Regions from separate parts of the Streptomyces sp. NPDC056222 genome, predicted to be linked through region 1. Evidence: riboswitches for the same ligand, from Rfam matches in the RefSeq annotation. Region 1 holds a riboswitch; the other holds the start of a gene.

Region 1 (4,376 bases):
CCCCACCCCTCGACGTAGAGAACGCGTGAGTGCGTACGTGGTGGCCGATCGCGCCGTGCTCAGACGGCGAGCTTGACCATGTCCGCCTGCGGACCCTTCTGGCCCTGCGAGATCTCGAACTCGACCCGCTGACCTTCTTCAAGGGTGCGGTAACCGTCCATCTGGATCGCGCTGTAGTGGACGAATACATCCGCACCACCGTCGACCGCGATGAAGCCGTAGCCCTTCTCCGCGTTGAACCACTTGACGGTGCCCTGAGCCATGCCTAACTCCCCTATTACTGGCCCTTGCGCGGGACCGCACTTCGCGGACCCGGGTCAGACCCTGCGCCGGAACGCGTCGACCGCGGCTGAATGTATCTGTCCAACTGCCCTCTGCAACAGGTCAATCGGACGAGAAATCTGGGCGCGACGGAAAGGAGAATTAAGGAGAATTCACTGAATCCCGGGGCAAGTCGGGCCCGTCAAAGTGCGCAGAAGGTACACAACACTCGAACACTTTGGCTGCTTCTTGTCGGGTGCGGGCGCATTCTCATATGCGTCTGGCACAAGCAGCGAAGGGAAGTCAGGGGGACTTCCCCAACTCTACCCCGCTCAACCATGCAGAATTGCCCCCACCGCTTCTCCGGCGGAGGGGGCAATTCAAGTGACCGTGGGTAACTCAGGTGACCGTGGGTGACTCAAAGGCCTTTCCACGGTCGCCCCGGGGGCTCAGCAGCCGCCGGCGACCGCCGGGATGATCGAGACGCCGGCGCCGTCCGGCGTCGCCGTCTCCAGGCCCTGCTCGAAACGGACGTCGTCGTCGTTGACGTACACGTTCACGAAGCGGCGCAGCTTGCCCTGGTCGTCCAGGACGCGGGCGGCGATGCCCGTGTGGTTCTTCTCCAGGTCGGCGATGACCTCCGAGAGCGTCGCGCCCTCGGCGGCGACCTCGGCCTGGCCGCCGGTGTAGGTGCGGAGGATGGTGGGGATGCGGACCTTGACGCTCATGGGTGGTTCACCTTCGGGGCGGGAACGGATGACGGATGGATGGGAGCCGACGGGGCGCCGGGCCGCCCCGGCACCCCGTCGGTCGCGGGCGTCAGCCGGCCAGGCCGGCTTCGCGGAACGCGTCCAGGCTCGGGCGGATCGTGGCGGTCGCCTGCGAGGTATCGGCCACCGCGTCCAGGGTCTTGAGGCCGTCACCGGTGTTGAGCACGACCGTGGTGAGCGTGGGGTCGAGGAGACCGGCCTCGATCAGCTTCTTCGTGACGCCGACGGTCACGCCGCCCGCCGTCTCGGCGAAGATGCCCTCGGTCCGGGCCAGGATCTTGATCGCCTCGACGACCTGCTCGTCGTCGACGTCCTCCACCGCACCGCCCGTGCGACGCGCGATGTCCAGGACGTACGGGCCGTCGGCCGGGTTGCCGATGGCGAGCGACTTGGCGATGGTGTTCGGCTTCTGGGGCCGTACGACGTCGTGGCCGGCCTTGAAGGCCGTCGACACCGGGGAGCAGCCCTCGGCCTGCGCGCCGAAGATCTTGTACGGCTTGTCCTCGACGAGACCGAGCTTGATGAGCTCCTGCAGACCCTTGTCGATCTTGGTGAGCTGCGAGCCCGAGGCGATCGGGATGACGAGCTGGTCGGGGAGCTGCCAGCCGAGCTGCTCGCAGATCTCGTACGCGAGCGTCTTGGAACCCTCGCCGTAGTACGGGCGCAGGTTGACGTTGACGAAGCCCCAGCCCTCGCCCAGCGGGTCGCCGATGAGCTCGGAGCAGAAGCGGTTGACGTCGTCGTAGTTGCCCTCGATGCCGACGAGTTCACCGCCGTAGACGGCGGCCATGACGACCTTGCCCTGCTCCAGGTCGTGCGGGATGAACACGCAGGAGCGGAAGCCGGCGCGGGCGGCGGCGGCGCCGACGGCGCCGGCCAGGTTGCCGGTGGAGGAGCAGGACAGGGTGGTGAAGCCGAAGGCGCGGGCGGCCTCGAGGGCCTGGGCGACGACGCGGTCCTTGAAGGAGTGCGTCGGGTTGCCGGAGTCGTCCTTGACGTAGAGCTTGCCCGGCTCGACGCCCAGCTCGCGGGCGAGGTTGTCGGCCTGGACGAGCTTGGTCCAGCCCGGGTTCAGGTTCGGCTTCTCGGCGACGTCGGCGGGGACGGGCAGCAGCGGGGCGTAGCGCCAGATGTTGGCGGGGCCGGCCTCGATCTGCTTGCGCAGCGCCTCCGGGTCGCCCAGGGGCAGGTCGTAGGCGACTTCGAGCGGGCCGAAACAGAGCTCGCAGGCGAAGATGGGACCGAGGGGGAACTTCTCACCGCATTCACGACAGGAGAGTCCGGAAGCCGGACCGAGGTCAACCGTCGAAGTGGTGGTGGAAACAGTCTGTACAGCCATGGAGGCGAGGCCCTTTCTCCTCATCTTTCCCATGACGAACGTCGCCATGAGACGGATTTGGCACCTTCCCTAGCCGGGAGCCTCGCGGGCGCAGTACGGACGACTGCGGACGAGACCGACTGGAGGGTTGCCGGGGCTTCAACGGGCCGTTTCCCTCTGCCCCTCTGGATGAGCGGTATTCGGTTGTAGGACGTGGATGGCACCCCGACATGCATCGGGCATCCGCGTTGTTCAAGACTGTAACCGAAGGCATGGACGCCTGAGATGGTCGTCCGAACCGCGAGATGGAGATCACGTTGCTGGATGAGGTGGAGCGCTGGCTGGGCCGGCGGTCCTGGTCCGTGGCAGACCGTCCGCTGGAGCAGCTGCTGGCCGCCAAGCGGGGGACGACGGTCAGCGTGGTGCTGCCTGCGCTCGACGAGGAGGCGACGGTCGGCGACATCGTCTCCGTGATCCGCCGGGAGCTGATGTCCGAGGCGGTGCCGCTGGTCGACGAGCTCGTGGTGCTCGACTCCGGCTCCACGGACCGTACGGCCGAGGTCGCGGCGGCGGCCGGGGCGCGGGTGGTGGCGCGCGACGAGATCCTGCCGCGGATACCGGCCGTGCCCGGCAAGGGCGAGGTGCTGTGGCGGTCACTGATGGTGACCAGTGGCGACATCGTCTGCTTCGTCGACGCGGATCTGCGGGACTTCTCCGCGGACTTCGTCACCGGCATCGTCGGCCCGCTCCTCACCGAACCGGACGTCGACTTCGTGAAGGCGATGTACGACCGCCCGCTGAGCACCGGGGTCGACCCGCTCGCCTCCGGCAAGACCCCAGGTCAGGGCGGGCGGGTGACGGAGCTGGTGGCCCGGCCGCTGCTGAATCTGCACTGGCCGCAGCTGGCCGGCTTCGTCCAGCCGCTGGGCGGCGAGTACGCGGCGCGGCGTTCGCTGCTCGAGCGGCTGCCCTTCCCCGTCGGTTACGGAGTGGAGCTGGGGCTGCTCGTCGACGCGCTGCACACGGTCGGCCTCGACGCCCTCGCGCAGGTCGACGTCGGGGTCCGTAAGCACCGCCACCAGGACGAGCGGGCGCTCGGGCGGATGGCGGCGGCGATCTACCGGACCGCGCAGCTGCGGCTGTCCCGCGGGCATCTGGTGCGGCCGCTGCTGACACAGTTCGAGCGGGACGAGACGGGCGAGGGGAAGGGCTTCACGCCACGGACGTACGCCGTCGACACGGAGGAGCGGCCGCCGATGATCGACATCACGGAGTACGCGCGCCGCCGCGTGGCGTAACACCGAATGATGATGCTTTTTAACTAAATTTCCGTTTCATGCGCTTCAATAATCGGATGACCACACTGCCGGTGGCGCTCGTCCTCGCCATCGGCGCGCTCGGCTCGCTGTCCCTCGCCGCGGCCGGACCGGCCGCGGCGGACGTGGTGGAGCCCTTCGGCGTGCGGTACGACGCCTCCCTGTACGGCGACTTCACGACCGTCGGCAACACGGTCATGGGCTGCCCCACCGCCCCCGCCGACCTGGCCGCGCGCTGCGCCACCGCCGCCACCGGCCAGGGCGGCGACACCAACAACACCTTCGCCATGAAGCGCATCAACACCGCCTCCATGGCCGCCGGTTACGGCTCCAGCACCGGCCGGGTGGAGATCCCCGCAGGCGCCGAGGTCGCGTACGCCCGGCTCTTCTGGGGCGGCAACGACGGGACGTACAAGGGGCCGAGCGGAGCACAGCTCAAGCGCTGCGACCTCGCCGGCACCGACGCGGCGCCCTCGCCCGGCGACCACGCGACGACCCCGCCGCACATCCGGGTCGGCGCGGCGCCGGAGACGGAGGTGTCCATCGACTCCATGGTCACGGACCCGGAGGAGGTCACCGGCCCGCACTACTACACGGGAGAGTCGGACGTCACCGCCGCCTTCGCGGATGTCCGCGGCGGCGCCACGCGGGTCGCGGTCGGCAACGTCTGGGCACCGAACGGCAAGGGCTGTGTGGCCGGCTGGTCCCTGA
Region 2 (4,376 bases), on a different contig from region 1:
ACCGTCCAGGGCAAGATCCCCGCCGAGGTGGCCCACCGGGCCAGGTCCCATGGCGTCCCGGTCCTCGCGCTGGCCGGCACGCTGGGGCACGGCGTCCACCATGTGCGGGCGGTGGGGGTGGACGCCTACGGTTCGATCCTGCCGGCGCCGATGGCCCTGCCCGAGGCGCTCCTCCGCGGCGGCGAGTTCCTCGCCGACGCGGCCGAGCGCGCCCTGCGGATGGTCCTGGTGGGGACCCGGCTGGCGGCCTGAGCGGGACGGATCAGCCGCGGTCCGGGACGCAACGGCCGTCCTCGGTGCGGTACTTCCACTGCGCTCCGTCCCGGACGAGCTCCTTCACAGCCCGTACGAAGCGCTCCACGTGCTCGTCCGGCGTACCGGCTCCGAAGCTGACCCGGATGGCGTTGAGCGACTTCTCACCGGGCGCGGCCTCGGGGGCCCCGCATTCGCCCTGGGTCTGCGGGTCGCTGCCGAGCAGGGTGCGGACCAGCGGGTGGGCGCAGAAGAGGCCGTCACGGACGCCGATGCCGTACTCGGCGGAGAGCGCGGCGGCGAAGTGGGAGCTGTTCCAGCCCTCCACCACGAAGGAGATGACACCGACCCGCGGGGACTCGTCGCCGAAGAGCGAGAGCACCTTCACCTCGGGGACCTCGGCCAGACCCTCGCGAACGGTGTCGATCAGGTGCTGCTCACGGGCGACGAGGGTGTCGAACCCGGCCTCGGCGAGCGCCTTGCAGGCGGAGGCGATGGAGTAGACGCCGATGACGTTCGGCGAACCGGCCTCGTGACGGGCGGCGGTGGTGTGCCACTCGACGTCGACACCGCCGTCGGCACGGCGGGCGACCTTCTTGGACGCGCCGCCACCGGCGAGGTACGGCTCGGCCTCCTGGAGCCAGTCCGCACGACCGGCGAGGACACCCGAGCCGAAGGGCGCGTACAGCTTGTGGCCGGAGAAGGCGACCCAGTCCACGTCCAACTCCTGTACGGAGACGCGGTGGTGGGGCGCGAGCTGGGCGGCGTCGAGGACGATCCGGGCACCGTGGGCGTGCGCGGCGGCGGCCAGCTCCTTCACCGGCCACAGCTCCCCGGTGACGTTGGACGCGCCGGTGACGCAGACGAGGGCGGGGCCGTAGGGGTCGCGGTCGGCGAGGGCCCGCTCCAGGGTCTCGACTGCCTGGGCGTGCGTGCGCGGGGCGTTGAGGTAGGTGACCCGGGCGTCCCGCCACGGCAGGAGCGAGGCGTGGTGCTCGGTCTCGAAGACGAAGACCTCGCAACCGGCGGGGAGCGTGGCGGCGAGCAGGTTGAGCGAGTCGGTGGTGGAGCGGGTGAAGACGACCTGGTCACCGGGGCGGCAGTCGAGGAACTCGGCGACGGTGACGCGGCTGTTCTCGAAGAGGTCGGTGGAGAGCTGCGAGAGGTACCCGGCGCCGCGGTGGACGCTGCCGTAGTACGGGGCGTAGGCGGCGACGTCGTCCCAGACGCGCTGCAGGGCCGGTGCGCTGGCGGCGTAGTCGAGCGCGGCGTAGGTGACCTCGCCCCCGGTGACGAGCGGAACGGTGACGTCCCGCCCCAGGACCGGGAGCGGGGCGGCGCAGCAGGGGTCGCCTGCCTCGGAGTCGACGGCGGAGGCGGAAGCAGCGACGGCGGTGGCGTTCGGGTACGCGGACATGGCGGTATCTCCTGGCGGGAATGGCAGCGAAGGGCCCGCAGGGCAGCGCGAAGTGGGGTGCCGCATACGGGTGTTGCCTCGACACACGGTGTTCGTGCGGAGGGTGGGACAACGGGGCCGAAGGCCCTAGCGCATTCGCTTGCTCACGAGACTGCTCCCTTGAGGACCAGGACCCCAGGGTGTCGCAGGGGTCCGCGCTTGCCGTAGACCTTGCTGCCTACGGCCTGGTCTTCACCCGGGGCACCCCGCCACGGACGGAGGGTTGCCGGACAGCCAGCCGGGGCTTAATGGCTGTCACTCATGACCTGGCACAGAACGTATGCCACGTGATCGCCGACGCGCAACCCCGTTCCGGATTCCGGAACGGGGTCCGCGCCGTGCTCCTACCTGTTGCTGGCCGCGACCCAGCGCTCCAGCGCCTGCCTCGCCGCCCCCGAGTCGATCGACTCGGCCGCCTTCGCGATTCCCTCGCGCAGCTGCTCCGCCAGAGTGCCCTCGCCCGGCTCCAGGGCCGTCAGAGCGGCCGCCGAGTTCAGCAGCACCGCGTCCCGTACCGGCCCGGTCTCGCCCGCGAGCAGCCGGCGGGCGACATCGGCGTTGTACGAGGCGTCGGCGCCGCGCAGCGCCTCCACCGGTACGAGTTCGATGCCGACGTCCCGCGGGTCGAAGGCCTCCTCGCGCACCGCACCGTCCCGTACCACCCAGACGCGTGAGGTGGCCGTGGTCGTCAGCTCGTCCAGGCCGTCGTCCCCGCGGAAGACCAGCGCCGAGGAGCCGCGCTCGGCGAGCACCCCGGCCATGATCGGCGCCATCCGGGCGTCGGCCACGCCGGTCGCCTGCGCCTTGACCCGGGCGGGGTTGGTGAGCGGACCGAGGAAGTTGAAGGTGGTCCGGATGCCGAGCTCCTTGCGGGCCGCGGCCACATGGCGCAGCGCCGGGTGGAACTTCACCGCGAAGCAGAAGGTGATCCCGGCCTCCTCCGCGACCTCGACGACCCGCTGCGGGGTCAGCTGGAGATTGACGCCCAGCTTCTCCAGGACGTCGGAGGCGCCGCTCGCGCTCGACGCGGCACGGTTGCCGTGCTTGACGACCTTGGCGCCGGTGCCTGCCACGACGATCGCGGACATCGTCGAGATGTTGACGGTCTTGGCGCCGTCGCCGCCGGTGCCGACGATGTCCACGGACGGGCCGGGGACCTCGATCACATTGGCGTGCTCGTACATCGTCCGGACGAGGCCGGAGATCTCCTCGACGGTCTCGCCCTTGGCACGCAGCGCGACGGCGAAGCCGGCGATCTGGGCGTCGGTGGCCTCACCGCGCAGGATGCGGTCCATCGCCCAGGCGGTGTCCTCGGCGCTCTGGTCGCGGCCGGTCAGCAGTCCGTCCAGGACGGTGGGCCAGGAGCGGCCCGCCGACGTAGGTCCTCCAGCGGGGGTCGCAGCGCTCATGGCAGCTCCTGGTCAGTGCGTAACGGATACGACTCCACCCTATCGACCCACGGGGACGGCAAAGAGCCCCGTCCATCGAATGGACGGGGCTCCCGCTGTGGCGACCTTCTGGTCAGGTGATCAGTGGTGGCCGTGGCCGCTGGTGATCTCCTTGTACTCCTCTGCGGTCGGCTTGGCGATCTGGTGGTCCTCGCCGTAGTAGCCCTTGTTGAGCTTGACCCGGAGCTTCTCCATGCGACCGATCTTGCGCTCCACGCCGTTCTCGTCGACGAGGGGGCCGAGCTCGGCCGGCTTGTTCTGCTCGTGGGCCGTGAGCTTGTACAGCTCGCCCTGGCTGAGCGGCTGGTGCACCTCGACGAACTCGCCGTGCGGCAGACGCTTGATGATGCCGGACTCGCGACCGTGCAGCACCTTGTCCTTGTCCCGGCGCTGGAGGCCGAGGCAGATCCGCTTGGTGACGACGAACGCGATGACCGGTCCGGCGAAGAAGAAGATCCGGACGAACCAGGTGATCGAGTTCAGCGACAGGTGGAAGTGGGTCGCCCAGAGGTCGTTTCCACCACCGACGAGCATGATCATGTACGCGGTGATCCAGGCGACACCGAAGGCGGTGCGCGTCGGAGCGTTGCGCGGGCGCTGCGCGATGTGGTGCTCGCGCTTGTCGCCGGTGATCCACGACTCGATGAACGGGTAGACCGCGATCGCCGCGAGGACCGCCGGGAAGATCGCCAGCGGGATCATCACGCCCAGGACGAGCGTGTGGCCCCAGAGGTTGATCTCCCAGCCCGGCATGACACGGATCAGACCCTCGGCGAAGCCCATGTACCAGTCGGGCTGGGCGCCGGTGGAGACCTGGTCGGGCCGGTACGGGCCGAGCGCCCAGATCGGGTTGATCGAGGCGATCGCCGCGATGATCGCGATGACACCGAAGACCAGGAAGAAGAAGCCTCCGGCCTTGGCCATGTAGACCGGCAGCAGCGGCATGCCCACGACGTTCTTGTTCGTACGGCCGGGGCCCTCGAACTGCGTGTGCTTGTGGTAGAAGACCAGGATCAGGTGGGCGACCACCAGACCCAGCATGATGCCGGGCAGCAGCAGGACGTGCGCCGAGTAGAACCGGGCCACGAAGTCGCCGCCGGGGAACTCCCCGCCGAACAGGAACATCGACAGGTACGTGCCGATGACCGGCACGGACAGGATCGCGCCCTGCATGAAGCGGACACCGGTGCCGGAGAGCAGGTCGTCCGGGAGCGAGTAAC

Evidence for each region. Region 1 has a riboswitch for S-adenosylmethionine ahead of thrC (threonine synthase). Riboswitches for the same ligand answer to the same signal wherever they lie in the genome.
Region 2: another riboswitch for S-adenosylmethionine. It lies ahead of ACFC0D_RS33470 (aminotransferase class V-fold PLP-dependent enzyme); the one in region 1 lies ahead of thrC (threonine synthase).

Annotation. Positions count from the first base shown of each region.
Region 1 is NZ_JBHJTL010000015.1:101,681-106,056, reverse strand. Features, by position in the region: gene ACFC0D_RS10610 (cold-shock protein) at 60-263, opposite strand; gene ACFC0D_RS10605 (MoaD/ThiS family protein) at 711-989, opposite strand; gene thrC (threonine synthase) at 1,081-2,394, opposite strand; SAM riboswitch class I at 2,388-2,545, opposite strand; gene ACFC0D_RS10595 (glucosyl-3-phosphoglycerate synthase) at 2,667-3,647, shown strand; gene ACFC0D_RS10590 (hypothetical protein) at 3,704-4,376, shown strand, end outside.
Region 2 is NZ_JBHJTL010000111.1:16,025-20,400, forward strand. Features, by position in the region: gene ACFC0D_RS33465 (glycerate kinase) at 1-252, shown strand, start outside; gene ACFC0D_RS33470 (aminotransferase class V-fold PLP-dependent enzyme) at 263-1,669, opposite strand; SAM riboswitch class IV at 1,859-1,975, opposite strand; gene trpD (anthranilate phosphoribosyltransferase) at 2,053-3,117, opposite strand; gene ACFC0D_RS33480 (cytochrome bc complex cytochrome b subunit) at 3,238-4,376, opposite strand, start outside.